Regions from separate parts of the Bacillus sp. NPDC093026 genome, predicted to be linked through region 1. Evidence: riboswitches for the same ligand, from Rfam matches in the RefSeq annotation. Region 1 holds a riboswitch; each other region holds the start of a gene.
What was found. Region 1 has a riboswitch for S-adenosylmethionine ahead of ACIQCE_RS05555 (5-methyltetrahydropteroyltriglutamate--homocysteine S-methyltransferase). Riboswitches for the same ligand answer to the same signal wherever they lie in the genome.
Positions count from the first base shown of each region.

Region 1 (4,582 bases):
TGTCTGGAAGTGGGCATGGTTTCATATGACAGAGGAGAGTCTAAGAAATGGACTGACCATATCTTTCAGAATGCTTGGCTTTGTTACATTTGGTCTCCTTTTTACGTCAACGACCGATTTGACTGCTTTTATGATGAGTTTGATTCATCAATGTCGACTTTCACCAAAATGGGCGTATGGTATGCTCGCTGGTTTTCGCTTTATCCCTTTGTTTCAAAGTGAATTGAAACAAATGAAGGTTGCACATAAAATTAGAGGATACAAGCAAAAAAGCGGCTGGAAGGCCTTTATTCGCTATGCAGTGCCCCTTTTTACACAAGGTGTACGAAAGTCAGAACGCATTGCCATTGCGATGGAAGCAAGAGGCTTCACAGGGACGAGGGAGCGAACGTATTATCATGTCATCAGCACATCCTGGATCGACTATATGTATCTTTTATTCATAGTGGTCAGTGTCCTATTATGTATGCTCTTTTTTTAAAAACACACCCACAATCTTTTAATAGAATGTGGGCTTTTTATATGTCTTAGGTCATTTGGTTGATATTAGTACACATTGCAGGCTGTAATAGATCATATAAAGAACTGACGGTATTAGAGTGAGAGTTAATATTTTTAAACTTAATTGATGTCGCCTTTCGTTTTGGATAAATTGGTAAATATTTATATTTTCACTTTACCACGAAGAAATATAATCAAACAACTTTATCAAAGAAAAGAAAGAACCGTAAGCGGTCCTTTTCTTGGTTGTATCAGGTTTTAAGTAGATCAACCTATTCCCACACTTGGTCAGCAATCTCGATTACATGGCGCAACTTTTCCCATTGCTGTTCTTCTGTCAACAGATTTCCTTCTTCAGTGGAAGCGAATCCGCATTGTGGACTCAGACAAATTTGGTTGATGTTCACATATTGAGTCGCTTCTTCGATTCGCTTTTTGATTTGTTCAGCAGGCTCAAGCTCACCGTACTTTGATGTCACAAGTCCAAGAACGATTTGAAGGTTTGGATTTTTGACATATCGAAGGGGCTCGAACCCACCTGAACGCTCATCGTCGAACTCGAGGAAAAGACCATCCAAGTCTAAACCATCAAAGATCGTTTCTGCCGCCGCCTCATAACCACCTTCAGCCGCCCAAGTTGATTTGAAATTACCACGGCAAATGTGCATAGTGACGACTAAATCGTCTGGACGATCAGCAACGGCCTCATTGATTGTTTTAGCAAACGACTCACGGAGCTCATCTGCCTCACGACCAAAGGCTTTAATTTGTTCATGACCTTTTTCAGAAAAGAACACAGCCCATGCAGTATCGTCTAATTGTAAGTAGCGACAGCCAGCATCATAGAAGGCGTGAATTGCTTTTTTATAGGCTTGTGCGACATCATGGTGGAAATCATCTAAATGGTCGTACACACCTTCTTCTAGCTTCCCACGGAAAAAGAGCATATTTGGGCTTGGGATGGTCATTTTAGCCGTATGGTTACCTGCAATGCTGTGAAGAAAACGATAATCCTCTAGCATCGGATGATCTGTAAAGTCAATTTTGTCCGTCACTTTAATGCCTCGTGCTTTTGTTGTTGTGTTGTGGAATTGAATGCCCTGATCTGCTTCAAAGCCTTCGACTCCATCAAGCCCTTCAAGGAAATCAAAATGCCACCAAGCACGTCTGAACTCTCCATCTGTGACAACCTCTAGCCCAATCTCTTTTTGTTTTTCAACAATTCGTGTGATTTCTTCATTTTCAATTTGCCGAAGCTGATCTGCTGTCAGCGTACCGGCTGTTCTTTGCCGGCGTGCTTCTTTAATGCGGTTAGATCGAAGCAAACTGCCTACTTGATCTGCGCGAAACGGCGGTTTTTTTGTTTTCTTTCCGGTTGTTTGCACTTTAGTCATAGTGAATCCCTTCTTTCCTTGAGTTCAAAATAAAAAAGCCCTTCCTTTGATAAGGAAGAGCATCATATACTGTAAGATCTCTGCCTTATCTTCAAACAAGCACATATGCTTGTTTAAGGAATTAGCACCATTCTGTTCCAAGGAACAGCGGTTGCCGGGTTTCGCAGGGCCAGTCCCTCCACCACTCTTAATAAGGTTACCTTTTGATTCAATTTTCTTAATAAACACAATTATTCAACCTTTTTGAGGAAAAGTCAATGATTTTTCAATTTATTTTTCTACATGAATCAATCAGCAATGAGGACACCGGCTAGTCCGACGCAGAAGCCGTGAGATCGTGATACTGACGGCAATCATCCAGACTTCAGGTTTTCAGGTCACGCTAAAAAGAAAACAAAGGGCTAAAATGATACTTATTTAGCCCTTTGTCCATTATCTGAAAAGAGCCACGTGGGAGACTCTTTCTTTACTCTATACTTGTTTGGGTGCATTGTTTAAAGGGTGTTGGCGTTTGCCATTGTAATGGCGGCGGATACGAAAGATTTCAAACTCCGAGAGATCTGCATTTTTTCGTTTTTGGGTGCGGTTATCTTTTTTGAAAGAGAAAAGTAAGTAGCAACAAAGTGAAGCGATAATGAACAAAATGATCATATGACATTCCTCCAATTCATCCTATTCTTTAAGTATAGACAGGGTGAGTGATGTTTATAACTGAAAATAAAAAGCAGAAGTGACTTAGTTCTTTTGGTTTAGTACATCTGCTAATTTAGGTATAAAATACTGGTTGTTTTTAACTATTATATTTCCAATTATTTCATTCGTCAAGAAGAATTTTTCTGGGGTTGTCTTTATTAGTACGAATCAGTGTCATAAAAGTTTCAGAAAATTGTAAACTTTTATTAAAAAACCGTTCCCGAACAGGAACGGTTGTAAACATATTTTATGCTTTTTCTTCAAATAAACGCGCTATTTCTACGATGACTTCTGTTGCTTTGAGCATATTTTCAACAGAGATAAATTCATATTTGCCGTGGAAGTTCTCTCCGCCTGTAAAGATATTTGGTGTTGGAAGTCCTTTGTATGAAAGCTGAGAGCCGTCTGTTCCGCCGCGAATTGGTTCAATAATAGGTGTCACTGATAGGTTTTCCATCGCTTCATAGGCGATATCCACAATATGTTTCACCGGCTCAATTTTTTCTTTCATATTATAATATTGATCCTGAATCTTGAGCGTGATGCTCTTTTCGCCGTAGACAGCTCTTAAGTCATTTGCAATCTTTTCAAAGAGTGCTTTGCGATTGTTGAATGTTTCTTTATCAAAATCTCGAATAATATACTGTAGCTCTGCTTCTTCCACTTCTCCCACAAACTTCGTCAAGTGGAAAAAGCCTTCATACCCCTCTGTATACTCTGGAGATTCATCAGAAGGAAGCTTGTTGTGAAAAAGCATCCCGATTTTAGCAGCACTGACCATCTTGTTTTTCGCTGTTCCTGGATGGACGTTGTTTCCTTGAATGGACACTTTCGCACCTGCTGCGTTGAAGCTTTCATATTGAAGCTCTCCAAGCGGTCCGCCATCAATCGTATAAGCATAGGAAGCGCCAAATGCATCGACATCAAACTTGTGCGGTCCCCTTCCGATTTCTTCATCCGGTGTGAAGGCAACTCGAATCTTGCCATGCTTGATCTCTGGATGCTGAATGAGGTAATGCATGGCGGTCATAATCTCTGCAATGCCCGCCTTGTTATCTGCACCAAGCAAGGTTGTGCCATCAGTGGTAATGATCGTATGTCCTTGGTACTTTTGTAAATTAGGAAACTGTTTTGGAGATAAAACGATATGTAGCTCTTCATTTAACGTGATGTCGCCGCCCTGATAGTTCTCATGAATCTGTGGTTTCACATTCTTACCGGTGAAGTCCGTCGCTGTGTCGATATGAGCTAGGAAGCCAATGGTCGGTACTTCTTTATCTGTATTGGATGGTATTGTTCCCATGACATAACCGTTCTCATCCATTGTCACTTCTTGAATCCCGATTGCTTTCATTTCATCGACAAGCTGTCTAGCTAAGTTCAATTGTCCTTCAGTGGATGGGCAACTTTCTTGATTTGCATCAGACTGGGTATCAACTTTCACATAGTTTGTGAAACGTTCAATCATTTCCTCTCTCATCTATACGTCACTCCTTTTGTAGAATACCACCATTTTATCATGTCTTGAATGCGCTTCATAACAAGAAAGGTTTTCACTGGAAAATAGAGAGGAAAAAGGCCTACTTTGATTAGGTGATGTGCTGAATGGTTTTTTAGAGTGATTTTTTTGGTGTCTTTTTATTTATAATGAGAACATATAAAATCATCCATTTGTACGTTAAATTGGGAAAGGGGTGCGAAAGTTGGATTCAAGTCAAACGCTTGCGCTCACTCAAAAGTTTCAGGAAGCGGCTGAAGAGATTCGGCAGTCGAAGCGGAAATTCGAGAATGGGAAGAGCTTGAGCGAAAAAGACGAGAGGAAAAGAGAAGAAGGGATATAAAGACTATGGCATGTAACATTGCGGTGTTTTGAAAGGACCCGGATTCATGCTGTAGTGGATTAAGGGAAAAAAGCATTTGAGCTAGCGGGTAAGGTGTGAAAGCAGCCAATGACACCATTGATCAAGCAAATCAGGTGATACATAAAGGGATAG
Region 1 is NZ_JBIVPN010000002.1:133,293-137,874, forward strand. It holds gene ACIQCE_RS05550 (energy-coupling factor transporter transmembrane component T family protein) at 1-481, shown strand, start outside; gene ACIQCE_RS05555 (5-methyltetrahydropteroyltriglutamate--homocysteine S-methyltransferase) at 774-1,895, opposite strand; SAM riboswitch class I at 1,978-2,092, opposite strand; gene pepT (peptidase T) at 2,836-4,068, opposite strand; gene ACIQCE_RS05565 (hypothetical protein) at 4,292-4,429, shown strand.

Region 2 (4,582 bases), on a different contig from region 1:
TTTTTTCTAAAAAGCTGTCTGACACGCTAAATGCTTCAATGCTGTCTTCTTTCCATGCTTTAGTGAAAACCTCTTTGAACGTAGCCCAAACATTTTCAACATGGTCAAAAAGTGGCTGTTGATCTTTTTCGTTTTCACGAGATAAAGCATTTAAGAGCAAGTTCGCTATAAATTGTCCAATATCGAATCCAAATGGACCGTAAAAAGCGAACTCTGGATCAATCACCTTTGTTTCATGATCGCTCGCAAATATACTGCCTGTATGAAGATCTCCATGGACAAGTGTTTCAGCCGAGGTCAAAAAGATTCGCTTCAGCTCTGCTGCTTTGGCCTGCAATTCTAAATCTGCCCATAGTTTTTCAACTTCTTCTCTTAACTCCTCTTCAAAGTCATTTGTTTCACTATTGAAGAAAGGGTCCGTAAAGACAAGCTTTTCTGTTATGTCACAAAGATCTGGGTTTGTGAATTGCTTAACATACTGTTTTTTGATTTTAGGATTTGTTGCAAAGTCAGATGTATAAAAAAGCGTTTTACCTAAAAATTCTCCAACATGATCTGATAAGTGCGGATAGTTTTTTCCGGCAATTAGCCCTTTTCTGACGATTTCTAGGTGTGAAAGGTCTTCCATTGCAGTGACAGCAAGAGTTGTATCAGAATAATAGACTTCTGGTACAAGATGTGGTACGTATTCAGATTGTTTAATGAGCGCGGCACTTTCAATTCTTGCGCGATCTAATGTAAGTGGCCAGCTTTCCCCAACGACCTTTGCGTAAGGTAAGGCCTGCTTGAGAATGAGTCCTTTTTGATGTTTGTGATCAAAGATATGAAAGACATAATTTAAATTTCCGTCGCCAATTTCAGTACATGTCAAATGGCTGCTTTCCTGTATTAAACCTAGTCTAATGGCAAGTGCAATAGCCGAGCTCTCTGTTAATTCTTCGTATGATGCCGTAAGTGTTACCAATTGCTTCCCCTCCAAATCATATAAAAAACCTCTTTCTCCCGAGAGAAAGAGGCTTGATAGTGATCTATGTGTTCAAAGCCCCTCTTATCTCTCAGCACATACGTCTGATGGAATTAGCACCGTGCCCTACAAGACAATTGTCTTGGCGCTTATATTGCTACGCCCCACTTCACAATGGTATTAACGGTCGGTTGCTGTTGGGGTCAAAAGGCCAATTCCCTCGCCCAACTCTCGATAAGAGAAATCAATATGTAATTGTTCAATTCATGTACGCATTTCTTAATTCAAGATATTATCAGAGCGACTCTTCGCATGTCAATCTTTTTTCAAAATTGCTTTACAATTCATAAAACAATCCATTACAGTGAGTGTATTGTCATGTAACTTGAATAGAAGGTGAAAATATGGAATTCCAACAATCAGATGTTTTGAAAAAATTGCCTGAACAGTTTTTTGCTTCGCTCGTTCAAAAAGTCCAAAAGAAACTTCAGGCTGGGGCAGATGTGATTAATTTAGGACAGGGAAATCCTGATCAGCCGACACCGCCGCATATTGTCAAAGCAATGCAAGCAGCGGTAGAGAAGCCAGAGAATCACCAATACTCCTCATTTCGTGGAACAGCGAAGCTAAAGAAGGCGGCCGCTGCATTTTATCTAAGAGAATATGGCGTCACGCTAGATCCTGAGACTGAGATTGCAATTTTATTTGGCGGTAAGGCGGGACTTGTTGAGTTGCCACAATGTTTACTGAATCCTGGAGATACTGTGCTAGTCCCAGACCCAGGCTACCCTGATTATTGGTCAGGCGTAGTGCTCGCTGGAGCTGAAATGGTCACAATGCCACTTCTTGAAGAAAATGATTTTTTGCCTAATTATGATCTATTGTCAAAAGATCATAAGGAAAAAGCAAAATTGATGTACTTAAATTATCCAAACAATCCGACTGGCGCTATTGCAAGTCGTGCGTTCTTTGAAAAAACCATTCATCTAGCGAAAGATCACAATATTTGTGTTGTCCATGATTTTGCTTATGGCGCCATCGGATTTGATGGAGAAAAGCCAATCAGCTTTTTACAAACGGACGGAGCAAAAGAGACGGGGATTGAAATCTATACATTTTCAAAAACTTATAATATGGCAGGCTGGCGAGTTGGTTTTGCAGCAGGAAATCCATCTGTAATAGAAGCCATTGAGCTTTTTCAGGACCATATGTTTGTTTCACTTTTTAAGGCGACTCAAGATGCAGCGGCAGAGGCTCTATTAAGTGATCAAACCTGTGTGCAAGTGCAAAATGATCGATACGAGAAAAGACGAAATACATGGATTAATGCAATCAGAGAGATCGGCTGGGAGGTACGTGCACCAAGGGGCTCTTTTTTTGCATGGTTAAAGGTGCCTGAAGGTTATACATCTGAATCCTTTTCTGACTTGTTATTAGAGAAAGTGCATGTTGCAGTTGCGCCGGGAAATGGCTTTGGTCTTCATGGTGAAGGCTATGTCAGAGTCGGGCTTTTGACAAGTGAGGAGCGGTTAAAGGAAGCAGCTAAACGGATTGCTTCATTGCGTCTATTTGAAAAAAAGTCATTGACAACATAAAAAAACGATGCGATAATTCAGGCAATATGTAAGAAAATTGAATATTCTTATCAAGAGTAGGCAGAGGGACTAGCCCAATGAAGCCCGGCAACCGACTTCCAAGAAGCACGGTGCTAATTCTTGCAGCAGGCGCTGAGAGATAAGATTCAGATGAATGAAACGAAACCTCTTTATGGCGCTACCCTAGCACTTGAAGAGGTTTTTTTATTGAACATATAGAGGACGCGATAGAAAGGGGATTCCTAGTGAGTGAATTACTAGCAACATATGTATTAACACACCAAGAGGATGAACAAATTGACCAGAAAGCAGAGCAAATCGCACTTGGATTAACGGTCGGATCATGGACGGATTTGCCGCAATTAAAGAAGGATCAACTAAAAAAACATAAAGGCCGCGTGATCGAAGTAAAGGAAAAATCTGTGCGAGAAAATGGTCTTGTTCAATCAGAAGTGACAATTGGTTATCCTGAAGCCAATTTTTCGACTGATTTACCAGCCGTTTTGACGACTATTTTTGGGAAGCTTTCACTTGATGGGAAAGTGAAGCTTGCCGACATAGAATTTTCGACAGCGTTTAAGCGAAGCCTACCTGGACCGGTGTTTGGAATTGAGGGCATACGAAGCAAACTGAATGCTTTTGAACGACCGCTTTTAATGAGTATTTTTAAAGGTGTGATCGGTCGTGATATGCAGGATTTAAAAGAACAGCTTCGTTTGCAGGCTTTAGGCGGTGTTGACTTAATCAAAGATGACGAAATTTTATTTGAAAACCCATTGACGCCATTTGAAGAACGTATCAAAGAAGGAAAAAAGATCCTAAATGAAACGTATGAAGAGACAGGACGCCGCACGCTTTATGCAGTCAATTTAACTGGCAGAACCTTTGACTTGAGAGATCGAGCTCGAAAAGCAGTTGAACTTGGAGCAGATGCGCTATTATTCAATGTATTTGCTTACGGACTTGATGTGATGCAGAGCTTAGCGGAAGACCAAGAGATTCATGTCCCCATCATGGCGCATCCAGCGGTGAGCGGTGCATTTACATCATCTCCTGAATATGGATTCTCGCATTCTCTTCTTTTAGGTAAATTAAATCGATATGCTGGTGCCGATTTTAGTCTTTTTCCATCTCCTTATGGGTCAGTCGCACTTCCGAAAGAAGATGCACGAGGCATCTATGAAGCTTGCGTGAAAGAGGACACTGTTCAAAAAACATTCCCTGTTCCATCAGCGGGTATTCATCCAGGAATGGTGCCGCTATTAATCAGAGATTTTGGGTTAGATCATGTGATCAATGCAGGCGGAGGTATCCATGGACATCCGCGCGGAGCCATCGGTGGAGGAAAAGCATTTAGATCAATGATCGCCGCTGTTTTAAGTGGTGAGCCAATAGAAGAGAAGGCGTCATCTTGTCAAGATTTAAAAGCAGCACTTGATCTTTGGGGAAGGGTAGCAGATTAAATGAAAAAGCCAATTGTATGTTGTGATTTTGACGGTACGATTACAACAAATGATAATATTATTCGCATTATGAAGCAGTTTGCTCCAAGTGAATGGGCGCAGCTGAAAGATGGCGTCCTGTCAAAGGAGATCACGATCAAAGAAGGCGTCGGACGCATGTTTCGTTTATTGAATAGTGAGCAGAAGGAAGCCATTCAGTCGTTTATTCTACATGATACAAACATTCGAGAAGGCTTCGAACAATTTGTCGCTTATTTAAAAAAAGCAGAGATACCCTTTTATGTCTTAAGCGGCGGTATGGACTTTTTTGTGTATCCTGTACTCGAAGGCATTGTGGAAAAAGAACACATTTATTGTAATCACGCGTCGTTTAAGGAAAAGAACATTCAAATTGAATGGCCTCATGCCTGTGATTCACAATGTCAAAATGGTTGTGGCTGCTGTAAGCCATCGATTATTCGAAAGCTCGCACATGAGAATGATTTCATTGTCGTGATTGGAGATTCAGTGACAGATATTGAGGCAGCAAAATGTGCTGATCTGACGTTTGCTCGTGATTA
Region 2 is NZ_JBIVPN010000001.1:589,139-593,720, reverse strand. It holds gene mtnK (S-methyl-5-thioribose kinase) at 1-964, opposite strand, end outside; SAM riboswitch class I at 1,046-1,205, opposite strand; gene ACIQCE_RS03005 (pyridoxal phosphate-dependent aminotransferase) at 1,369-2,559, shown strand; SAM riboswitch class I at 2,604-2,705, shown strand; gene mtnW (2,3-diketo-5-methylthiopentyl-1-phosphate enolase) at 2,805-4,022, shown strand; gene ACIQCE_RS02995 (2-hydroxy-3-keto-5-methylthiopentenyl-1-phosphate phosphatase) at 4,023-4,582, shown strand, end outside.
Region 2: another riboswitch for S-adenosylmethionine. It lies ahead of mtnW (2,3-diketo-5-methylthiopentyl-1-phosphate enolase); the one in region 1 lies ahead of ACIQCE_RS05555 (5-methyltetrahydropteroyltriglutamate--homocysteine S-methyltransferase).

Region 3 (4,582 bases), on a different contig from region 1:
CATCAGCTTTTGTTGGCGGTCTTTTGAGCATTAAACCTATTTTACACGTAGAGGATGGAAAGCTTGTTCCGCTTGAGAAAATCCGAGGACGTAAAAAACTACTCAAACGAATTATCGAACTGATGAAAGAGCGTGGAACAGACTGGTCAAATCAAACTGTTGGGATCAGCCATGGCGATGACCCTGTACTTGCAGAGGATATGAGACAATTGATAGAAACAGCATTTCATCCAAAAGATATTGATATCAATATCATTGGTGCAGCCGTTGGGTCTCATTCAGGACCTGGAACGCTTGCAATCTTTTTTACAGGCAACCCATCATAAAAGCACCCTTCCCTATATACGTAGGGGAGACCCTAGTCTGTCAGCATGACGCCAATCCGCTACATATTTGATTTCGGTCGTTCTTCCTGTTGATTGCTGCATGAGGCGAGCACAATCATCCACACACTCCTTTTATCAACTTACTCTTTTTTATCGGATTTCGGTGATGTTGTTTCAATGATAAGTGGAAAAATCAGGCTGTCGAGAAAATCTCGACAGCCTGAGTGAGCAACTGCTCACTTTTTCTCATATGTCCAGCCTTCTTTTTGATCAATTAGACCATTTTTCATCAAGTGACCTAATGCTCGTTTAAAAGCGGCCTTACTCATTTGAAATCTTTCGCGAATATCATCTGGGTCACTTTTGTCCCAATAGGGCATCGCACCATTTCTGTTTCTCATATAAGTTAAGATCTGTTCTGCATCAACTGATAATGCGTCCTGTTTTCTAGGAAGGAGAGATACGTTAACGGTTCCATCCTCTTTCACTGCAATGACACGACCTGTGACAGTAGATCCTAGTCTTGGTTCTTCCTTCCGTTCTGTGCGATGGATAAACCCTCTAATTCCTGTATCTGTAAGCATAAAGGAGCCTGTCGCAATCAAGCGGTAAATCGTCCCTGTTATGTCTTTGTTCATAATGGTATTAGGTGCTTCGGTAAACAGCTTACTGATGATATCTTCTGTGGCTGGTTTTGCGAACAATCTCCCGTAGCTTGTGACTTTCAGCATACAGTACAGCCGGTCTCCTTTTTTGGGCCATGCTTCTTCAAAAGGCGGGAGGTGTTCTGTTGCCACAAGTGCATCCTTTGATAACCCGACATCAACAAATACGCCCATATCCTCTACAACATCAACGACTTCAACCCAGCCGTATGTATGTGCGTTAATAATAGGCTTTTTCATTGTAGCTGCTAGTCTCTCTTCATGATCTACATATAGATAGACATCCACTTCATCTCTATCTTCAATATCTTCTGTGATCTCACTACGATGTAAGAGGACAGAATCTTCGCCATCTGTCAAAAAGTATCCATACTCCATCTCTTTCTCTATTTGCAAGGTCAATTGCTCACCTGGTCTCATGTTCTCTTCCTTCCTATCTGCCCATAAAGAGCATTCGTTCATCATTTGATTTCACTTTATTCTACTATACTTCTTAGCACATGAACATCTCTAGTTCTGTTAGCTAAAGTGGACAATCCGTAGGTGATTTATACAGAAAGAGCTTGAGCTCATTGACCTATCAATACGCTAACGTTTCTTCTATCCCCATTTGCATGATAAGATAGACGCAATATCTAATACTTGGAGGTCATGAGTCATGGCAAAAGAAAGTTCGTTTGACATTGTATCGAAGATCGAATTACCAGAGGTGCAAAACGCCATTCAAGCAGCTTTAAAAGAAATCAAAAACCGTTATGATTACAAAGGAAGTAAAAGTGATATTTCATTAGAGAAAGAAGAGCTCGTGCTCATCTCTGACGATGACTTCAAGCTAGAGCAGCTAAAAGATGTGCTTGTGTCAAAACTCATTAAACGAAATGTACCGACAAAAAATATCGACTACGGCAAAACCGAGCATGCACTTGGCGGGACTGTACGTCAACGTGCAAAACTGATTAGCGGAATTGATAAAGACAATGCTAAAAAAATCAACACACTCATTAAGCAATCTGGTCTCAAGGTGAAATCTCAATTCCAAGATGATCAAGTGCGTGTGACAGGGGAAAATAAGGATGATTTACAGGAAGTCATTTCACTTATTCGCAAAGCTGATTTGCCGATTGATGTCCAATTTATAAATTTTCGATAAATTTTAAATTTTCCATTGATTATTTCCGATTTTTTCGATACAGTTAATGGAAGTTCAATTCATTGACAGATTCATATTGTTTTCTTATCAAGAGAGGCAGAGGGACTGGCCCTGTGAAGCCTCAGCAACCGGTGTAATAGACAAACACTTTCTATAACCAAGGTGCTAAATCCAGCAAGCTACTGCTTGGAAGATAAGGAGAAGAATTACGATACTTTCAAAAAGTCTTCTTCTTATCAGAAGGCTTTTTTTGTTACATAGAAATAAGGAGGAATACAATGGGCCTATTACAAGATTTACAAAACCGCGTGCTGATTGCTGATGGAGCAATGGGAACACTTTTATATTCTTATGGAATTGATCGCTGCTTTGAAGAATTAAATCTATCAAAGGAAGATGAAGTCAAAAGGGTACATGAGGCGTACGTACAGGCGGGAGCTGACATCATCCAAACGAACACGTATGGAGCGAATTATATTAAACTATCCCGCTACGGTTTAGAAGAAGAAACGAAACGTATCAATACAAAAGCTATGCAAATTGCCAAAGCAGCCGCAGGCTCTGCTTATGTACTCGGAACGATTGGCGGCATTCGAACGTTTAACAAAAATGCATACTCCATTGAGGAAATTAAACGAAGCTTTAGAGAGCAGTTGTATCTTCTATTAAATGAACAGCCTGACGGACTATTACTCGAAACCTATTACGACCTCGAAGAAGCAAAGGCGGTTCTACACATCGCACGCAAAGAAACGGAACTCCCTATTGTCATGAACGTATCCATGCACGAACAAGGTGTCCTGCAAGATGGAACGCCGCTCCATGACGGTTTATCTGAATTATCCTCTCTTGGAGCTGATGTCGTCGGAATTAACTGCAGACTAGGTCCCTATCATATGATTCAGGCACTCGAAGGTGTGCCACTTTTTGAAAATTCTTATTTATCTGTCTATCCAAACAGCAGTCTCCCATCTCTTGAAAAAGGTAGACTTGTCTATGATACAGATAATGATTATTTTCGAAAGAGTGCACTAGAGTTTAGAAATCAAGGTGCCCGTATTATTGGTGGCTGTTGCGGAACGACCCCTCAGCATATCCGAGCCATGGCGGAAGCTGTAAAAGATTTAGCGCCGATCACAGAAAAAGAAGTCAAAATTTTAAAAGAAGAAAGCATTTCACTCCAAGATCAACGCACAGAACCTGGGCTTGACGAGCTTGCCATTCAAAAGCGGTCAATCATCGTGGAACTGGACCCGCCAAAGAAGCTCAACTTTGAAAAATTTCTTAATGCTGCGAAAGAATTAAAGAAAGCAGGCATTGATGCTCTGACGCTAGCTGATAATTCCCTTGCCACCCCGCGCATTAGCAATGTGGCATGCGGCGCTTTGCTGAAGCAGCAACTCGATATGCGTTCACTTGTTCATATTACTTGTCGAGATCGCAATTTAATCGGATTGCAATCACATTTGATGGGACTTGATACACTTGGATTAACCGATATTTTAGCGATTACAGGCGACCCTTCAAAAATCGGTGACTTCCCAGGAGCAACGTCTGTTTATGATTTAACGTCCTTTGATCTGATCCGTCTGATTAAACAATTTAATGAAGGACTCTCCTTCTCAGGCAAACCGCTTGGTAAAAAGACCAATTTTTCCGTGGCAGGAGCGTTTAATCCAAATGTTCGTCATATCGATAAAGCCGTCAAACGCCTTGAGAAAAAAGTAGAATACGGTGCTGATTATTTCATCTCACAGCCAGTTTATTCAGAGGAACAGCTTGTGAAAATTCATGAGGAAATCCGTCACCTCGATCAACCGATTTACATCGGCATTATGCCTTTAACAAGTAGCCGAAATGCAGAATTTATTCACCATGAAATCCCAGGCATCAAGCTGTCTGACTCGATTCGTGACATCATGGCAAAAGCAGGGGATGACAAGGAAAAACAGCGAACAGAAGGGTTAGCGATTGCCCGCTCTTTAATAGACGCTGCTTGTGATCTGTTTAATGGCATTTATTTAATTACACCTTTCCTTCGATCAGATTTAACAGCAGAACTGACGACTTACATTCACCAGAAAGATAAGGGGGCAAAAGCACATGTCAACTATCACGGAACAGCTAAAGAAACGAATTCTCGTCTTTGATGGAAATGCTGTTTGGTCACCACCTAGTCTTACAAGGAAAAGTGAAAAATTATTAGCTGAACAACATCTTCTCAATGAAGGCAGAGAGAAAAATTGGTTTGCCCTGTTTTTGTGTTAATAATAGTCGAACCTCCTTTGAATGGAGGTTCTTGAAAGCTGTAGACACCATTCGTCTACAGCTCTTTCATTATTTTTCGCCTACAGATGATAGGACGTGTGCAAGCGCATTTGTTACTTTCCCATGCTCTGACGCATGTGGGCGATCGTCTCCATCTCCATAGCCATAATCAA
Region 3 is NZ_JBIVPN010000001.1:753,026-757,607, forward strand. It holds gene ACIQCE_RS03860 (DegV family protein) at 1-326, shown strand, start outside; gene ACIQCE_RS03865 (CvfB family protein) at 563-1,411, opposite strand; gene ACIQCE_RS03870 (YajQ family cyclic di-GMP-binding protein) at 1,650-2,141, shown strand; SAM riboswitch class I at 2,223-2,341, shown strand; gene ACIQCE_RS03875 (bifunctional homocysteine S-methyltransferase/methylenetetrahydrofolate reductase) at 2,420-4,291, shown strand; gene ACIQCE_RS03880 (hypothetical protein) at 4,245-4,409, shown strand; gene ACIQCE_RS03885 (IucA/IucC family protein) at 4,479-4,582, opposite strand, start outside.
Region 3: another riboswitch for S-adenosylmethionine. It lies ahead of ACIQCE_RS03875 (bifunctional homocysteine S-methyltransferase/methylenetetrahydrofolate reductase); the one in region 1 lies ahead of ACIQCE_RS05555 (5-methyltetrahydropteroyltriglutamate--homocysteine S-methyltransferase).

Region 4 (4,582 bases), on a different contig from region 1:
TTGTGACTGGAAGAGTAATAGGAAGAGACCAAACAACACCACTTGCTAGTCTCATGTCGCTCACAACGGCTTCATAATCGGCTTTTGTTAAAAAGCCTTCAATTGGACTATACCCGCCGATTGCAATCAGTTCAAGGTCTGCAAAAGAGATCGTATCCAGTTCGATTTCCTTCTCTGCTGTGCTTAAATCATATTCTTCATTTACTCGATTAATTAATACGCCACCATGTGGTGTTAAACTCATTTGTTCATCTTCCTCTCAATGTTCAAGTTATTAGATGTTAATAGTCAGATTTATCGTTAAATGCCGCCGCCTTGTTCATGGATGGAGTTGCTTTCATTTTTGACTGCCTTCATCAGACTTAATGCGCCGAGTGAAGCAAATAACACACTCATCATGATAAAGATAGAATAATAGTCTCCTTTTAAGAAAAAGCTTACCAGCAAATAAGACAAGCTGAGTGATAAGAATGGAGAAACAACCCAGACTTTCAGCATCTTTTTCACGACATGTTTATGAAAAATGTTCGGTCCACCCTTTGCCATCCCAAGACCAATAATTGATGAAGAGGTGATTTGGGTAAGTGGTACAGGCAAGCCGAAAATAGAGCTCACAATGACAAGTCCAGCACCGGTACTAGAGAGTAAGATGCCTTCACCTGTTTGATATCGTGTGATTTTCTTACCATTTGTTTCAAGTACTCTCCTACCGAGTAAAAGTGCACCAAGCGCGACAAATATCCCCCCGTAAAGTGTACCTTGCCCTACTGACAGGACCCCTGATGCCACTAGCGGACCTACAGCATTGGCAACATTGTTCATACCAGCTGAAAAAGCCTCTAGAAAGCCACTGATGATTAAAGCGATAGAAAGAATGCCGACACCTTTTTTAGATAATGTGTGTTTTGGGAACAGTCTGATGATTTTGATCACAGTAAACGTGAAAGCAAAAGCAATGAGTGGAATAATGATCCAAAATGCGACGATCACTAAAATGGATTTTACAAACAATACTTTGTATGCCACGGCAACACCAACAACAGCTCCAACCGTTACTTCACTTGTGGATAGCGGGATGGCCATCAGATTCGCAATAAATAATGATAATGCAGCGGAACCAATGATAATGCAAACAATTTCAAGTGTAATCACAGATTCTGGCATAATACCAGAACTGATGGTTTTGACAACTTCACCGCCGCCAATCACTGAACCTGCTAAAATACCTCCAGCACAAACGATGAGTGCATAAAGCGGTTTTTGAATCGCTCCTGATCCATACGCAATTCCCATAGAAGCTGCTGCTCCGCTTGCGCCAATATTTAAAGCAAAGAATAAACTAAATAAAATTGCAGCGATTTCCATTAATTATGCTCCCTTATTCATGTAATCCGCACTCCGTCTTTGCTGTTCCAGCCCATCTTCCAGAACGCAGATCATCTGCAGTGAAGGCTGGTTGTGTACATGGTGCACAGCCAATACTTGGGTATCCTCGATCATGTAGCGGATTATAAGCAAGTTCCTGCTTTGATGCATATCTCCATATATCTTTCCAAGTCCAGTGGATGAGCGGACACACTTTTACTGATTGGAATTTATCATCCTTATTTAAAAAGTTTGTACCTGCTCTTTTTGGTGACTGCTCTCTTCTTAAGCCAGAAAGCCAAGCCGGATAGCCTGATAATGCTTCTTGCAAGGGAATGACCTTCCGCATATGGCAACAGCTTTGAGGATTTGTTTCCCACAGTTTGTCACCATGCTGTTCATTCTGCTGTTCAACTGTCAGATCAGGTGTTTTCATCACAATATCTAATCCAGGGTATCTTTCCTTCACCGCATCAATTGTCTCGTAAGTCTCTTTGAAATGTAGTCCTGTATCTAAAAAGACAATTCTCGCATCTTTTTTGACTTTAGCGATTAAATCAATCAAGACAATGCCTTCTATACCGAAGCTACATGCATAAACGAGCTGATCACCATAATGACCGTACGCCCATTTCAGCACAGATAGGGCTCCTTTATACATATCGTCCTCTTGAAATGTAATGGACGGCTCTTGCCAATTTTCATAAGTTAACATTGTTTCTCCCCTTCCGGAGTATTGCTCATATTGCTATAGCGCACTACTTCAATCTGATTTTTTCATTTTTCTCTACTTGAATTATTTGACCGTCTTGAACAATCAATGTGATTGAACCGAATTTCATATCTCCAATCAATTCTTGCATGTTTTTCACTAAGTCTTCATCCTGGTTTTGTTTCACTTCCATCTCCTCTTCCTCCTCACCATTAAAAATAAAAAAACTTTCTTTCAATCCGAAAGAAAGACGAGGAAGCTCACGATTTCCTTATCTTTCAAAATAGAATCATTTTGCAGGAAGTAGCACCTTGCTCAGGATAGCAGGTTGCTGGGTTTCATCGGGCCAGTCCCTCCACCTCTCTGGATAAGAGTTTTAATTTGTATTAAATATTAACACAATTCAAACAAAAGTCAACCCGACTTTATTGATAGGATTAGTTTTTATTCACATTTGGGTCTATTTTACTATTTTAAACCCACATGAAAAAAGCCGTGCATCTGGGCACAGCATTGTTAGAGCGTCTCTTCCATCCAAGATTCAGAGGAAGGGTCTTGTCTCCAGCGTTTAAGTTTATTCATAGCAGATGGCTCGATGGCTCTTAGCTCAAGCGCCGCATCTGTCAACGCATCATAGTCTGTCAGTGTGACATATGGAATGTCTTTTTCCGCAAAAGCAGCAACTGCTTTTGGCAATCCATATGTGAAAATGGCCGCAACTCCAAGCACTTCACAGCCCTCATCTTGAAGGGCGGCGACAACTTCAAGGACGCTCCCTCCAGTTGAAATGAGATCTTCTACGACAACAACCTTTTGACCAGTCGTTACCGCTCCTTCGATCTGATTTCCTTTTCCATGTGCTTTTGGCTTATTTCTCACATAACACATAGGCAAATTTAGACGATCTGCCACCAATGCCGCATGCGGGATTCCGGCCGTTGCAGTACCGGCTATCACTTCTGCTCCCTCAAAATAAGTTTGAATGAGATCTTTAAGTCCTTCAGCGATGTCATTTCTGACGTTAGGGTACGATAATGTCAGGCGATTATCGCAGTAAATCGGTGATTTAATACCGCTTGCCCACGTGAATGGTGCATCTGGTTTTAAGGAGACGGCTTTGATTTGTAATAAATGTTTAGCAATTTTCGTTTTCATACGGCTGTCTCTCCCACTCTTTGATCATTTGATGATAGGCTGCAATTGGATTTGCTGCTTTGGTGATCGATCTCCCCACAACAATTTGTGAAACACCTTGTTCTTTTGCAAAAGCAGGTGTGGCTACACGCTTTTGGTCATCGGTTTGATCATTTGGCAAACGAATACCTGGTGTGACGGTGAGAAAGGATGGTGAGATATGCTCATGAATGGCCTTTGATTCATGTACAGAGCACACAACACCGTCTAGTCCGCTCTCGTATGCCATTTGTCCGTAATGAAGCACGGTCTCCTCAAGTGGACGATCAATGAGTATTTCTTTTTTCATGATGTCTTCTGACGTACTTGTGAGCTGAGTCACTGCAATAATGTTCGGTCTACTTTGTCCAGCTGATGTTCCGCTTTCAAGACCCTCTACCGCTGCTTGCATCATTCTTTTTCCGCCTGCAGCATGGACATTAACCAAATCCACCCCAAGTGCTGCAAGCCGGTTCATGGCTTTTTGAACCGTTGTTGGAATGTCATGTAATTTCAAGTCAAGGAAAATACGGCAATTTTTTTGTTTCAGTGTTTCAATTATGGCAGGACCTTCTTGGTAAAAAAGCTCCATGCCAACCTTCACAAATAATGGCTTCCCTTCAAATAGATCTAAAAAGGCAAGCGCCTCGCTCCCTGATGGAAAATCAAGTGCGATGATTGGCAAATGCTTCATGCTTCCAGCTCCTTCCGATACATTCCTCTACTGATGAATAACCATGAGCCGCCAGAACTTTAGGCAGATCTTCAATGATTTCTGGACAAACGAATGGATTCACGAAATTGGCTGTTCCAACAGCTACAGCACTTGCGCCTGCCAGTAGGAATTCAAGCACATCTTCTGCATGTTGAACCCCGCCCATCCCAATAATCGGGATACGAACAGCCTGACTGACTTCATATACCATTCGAATGGCGACAGGTTTTACTGCTGGACCTGATAATCCGCCTGTTTTATTTGCAAGAATGGGCTTCCCTGTTTTTAAATCAAGCCGCATGCCAATTAAAGTGTTAATCATGGTGAGTCCATCCGCACCAGCCGATTCAATTGCTTTTGCAATTTCAACAATATTGGCCACATTTGGTGACAGTTTCACGTAAACAGGAACAGCCGAGACTTCCTTCACTGCTTTTGTTAATGTCTCAGCCATCTTCGCATCAGTACCGAAAGCGATCCCGCCTGTCTTCACATTGGGACAAGATATATTCAGTTCAAGTGCATGTACATTCTTTGCTTGACTGATTTGTTCGGCTACTTCGACATAATCATCAATTTGCGCGCCGGCGACGTTCGCAATGATTGGTGTACCAAAC
Region 4 is NZ_JBIVPN010000001.1:393,335-397,916, forward strand. It holds gene sat (sulfate adenylyltransferase) at 1-244, opposite strand, end outside; gene ACIQCE_RS01975 (sulfate permease) at 301-1,365, opposite strand; gene ACIQCE_RS01980 (phosphoadenylyl-sulfate reductase) at 1,379-2,080, opposite strand; gene ACIQCE_RS01985 (DUF2292 domain-containing protein) at 2,124-2,228, opposite strand; SAM riboswitch class I at 2,346-2,451, opposite strand; gene pyrE (orotate phosphoribosyltransferase) at 2,594-3,232, opposite strand; gene pyrF (orotidine-5'-phosphate decarboxylase) at 3,213-3,944, opposite strand; gene ACIQCE_RS02000 (dihydroorotate dehydrogenase) at 3,916-4,582, opposite strand, start outside.
Region 4: another riboswitch for S-adenosylmethionine. It lies ahead of ACIQCE_RS01985 (DUF2292 domain-containing protein); the one in region 1 lies ahead of ACIQCE_RS05555 (5-methyltetrahydropteroyltriglutamate--homocysteine S-methyltransferase).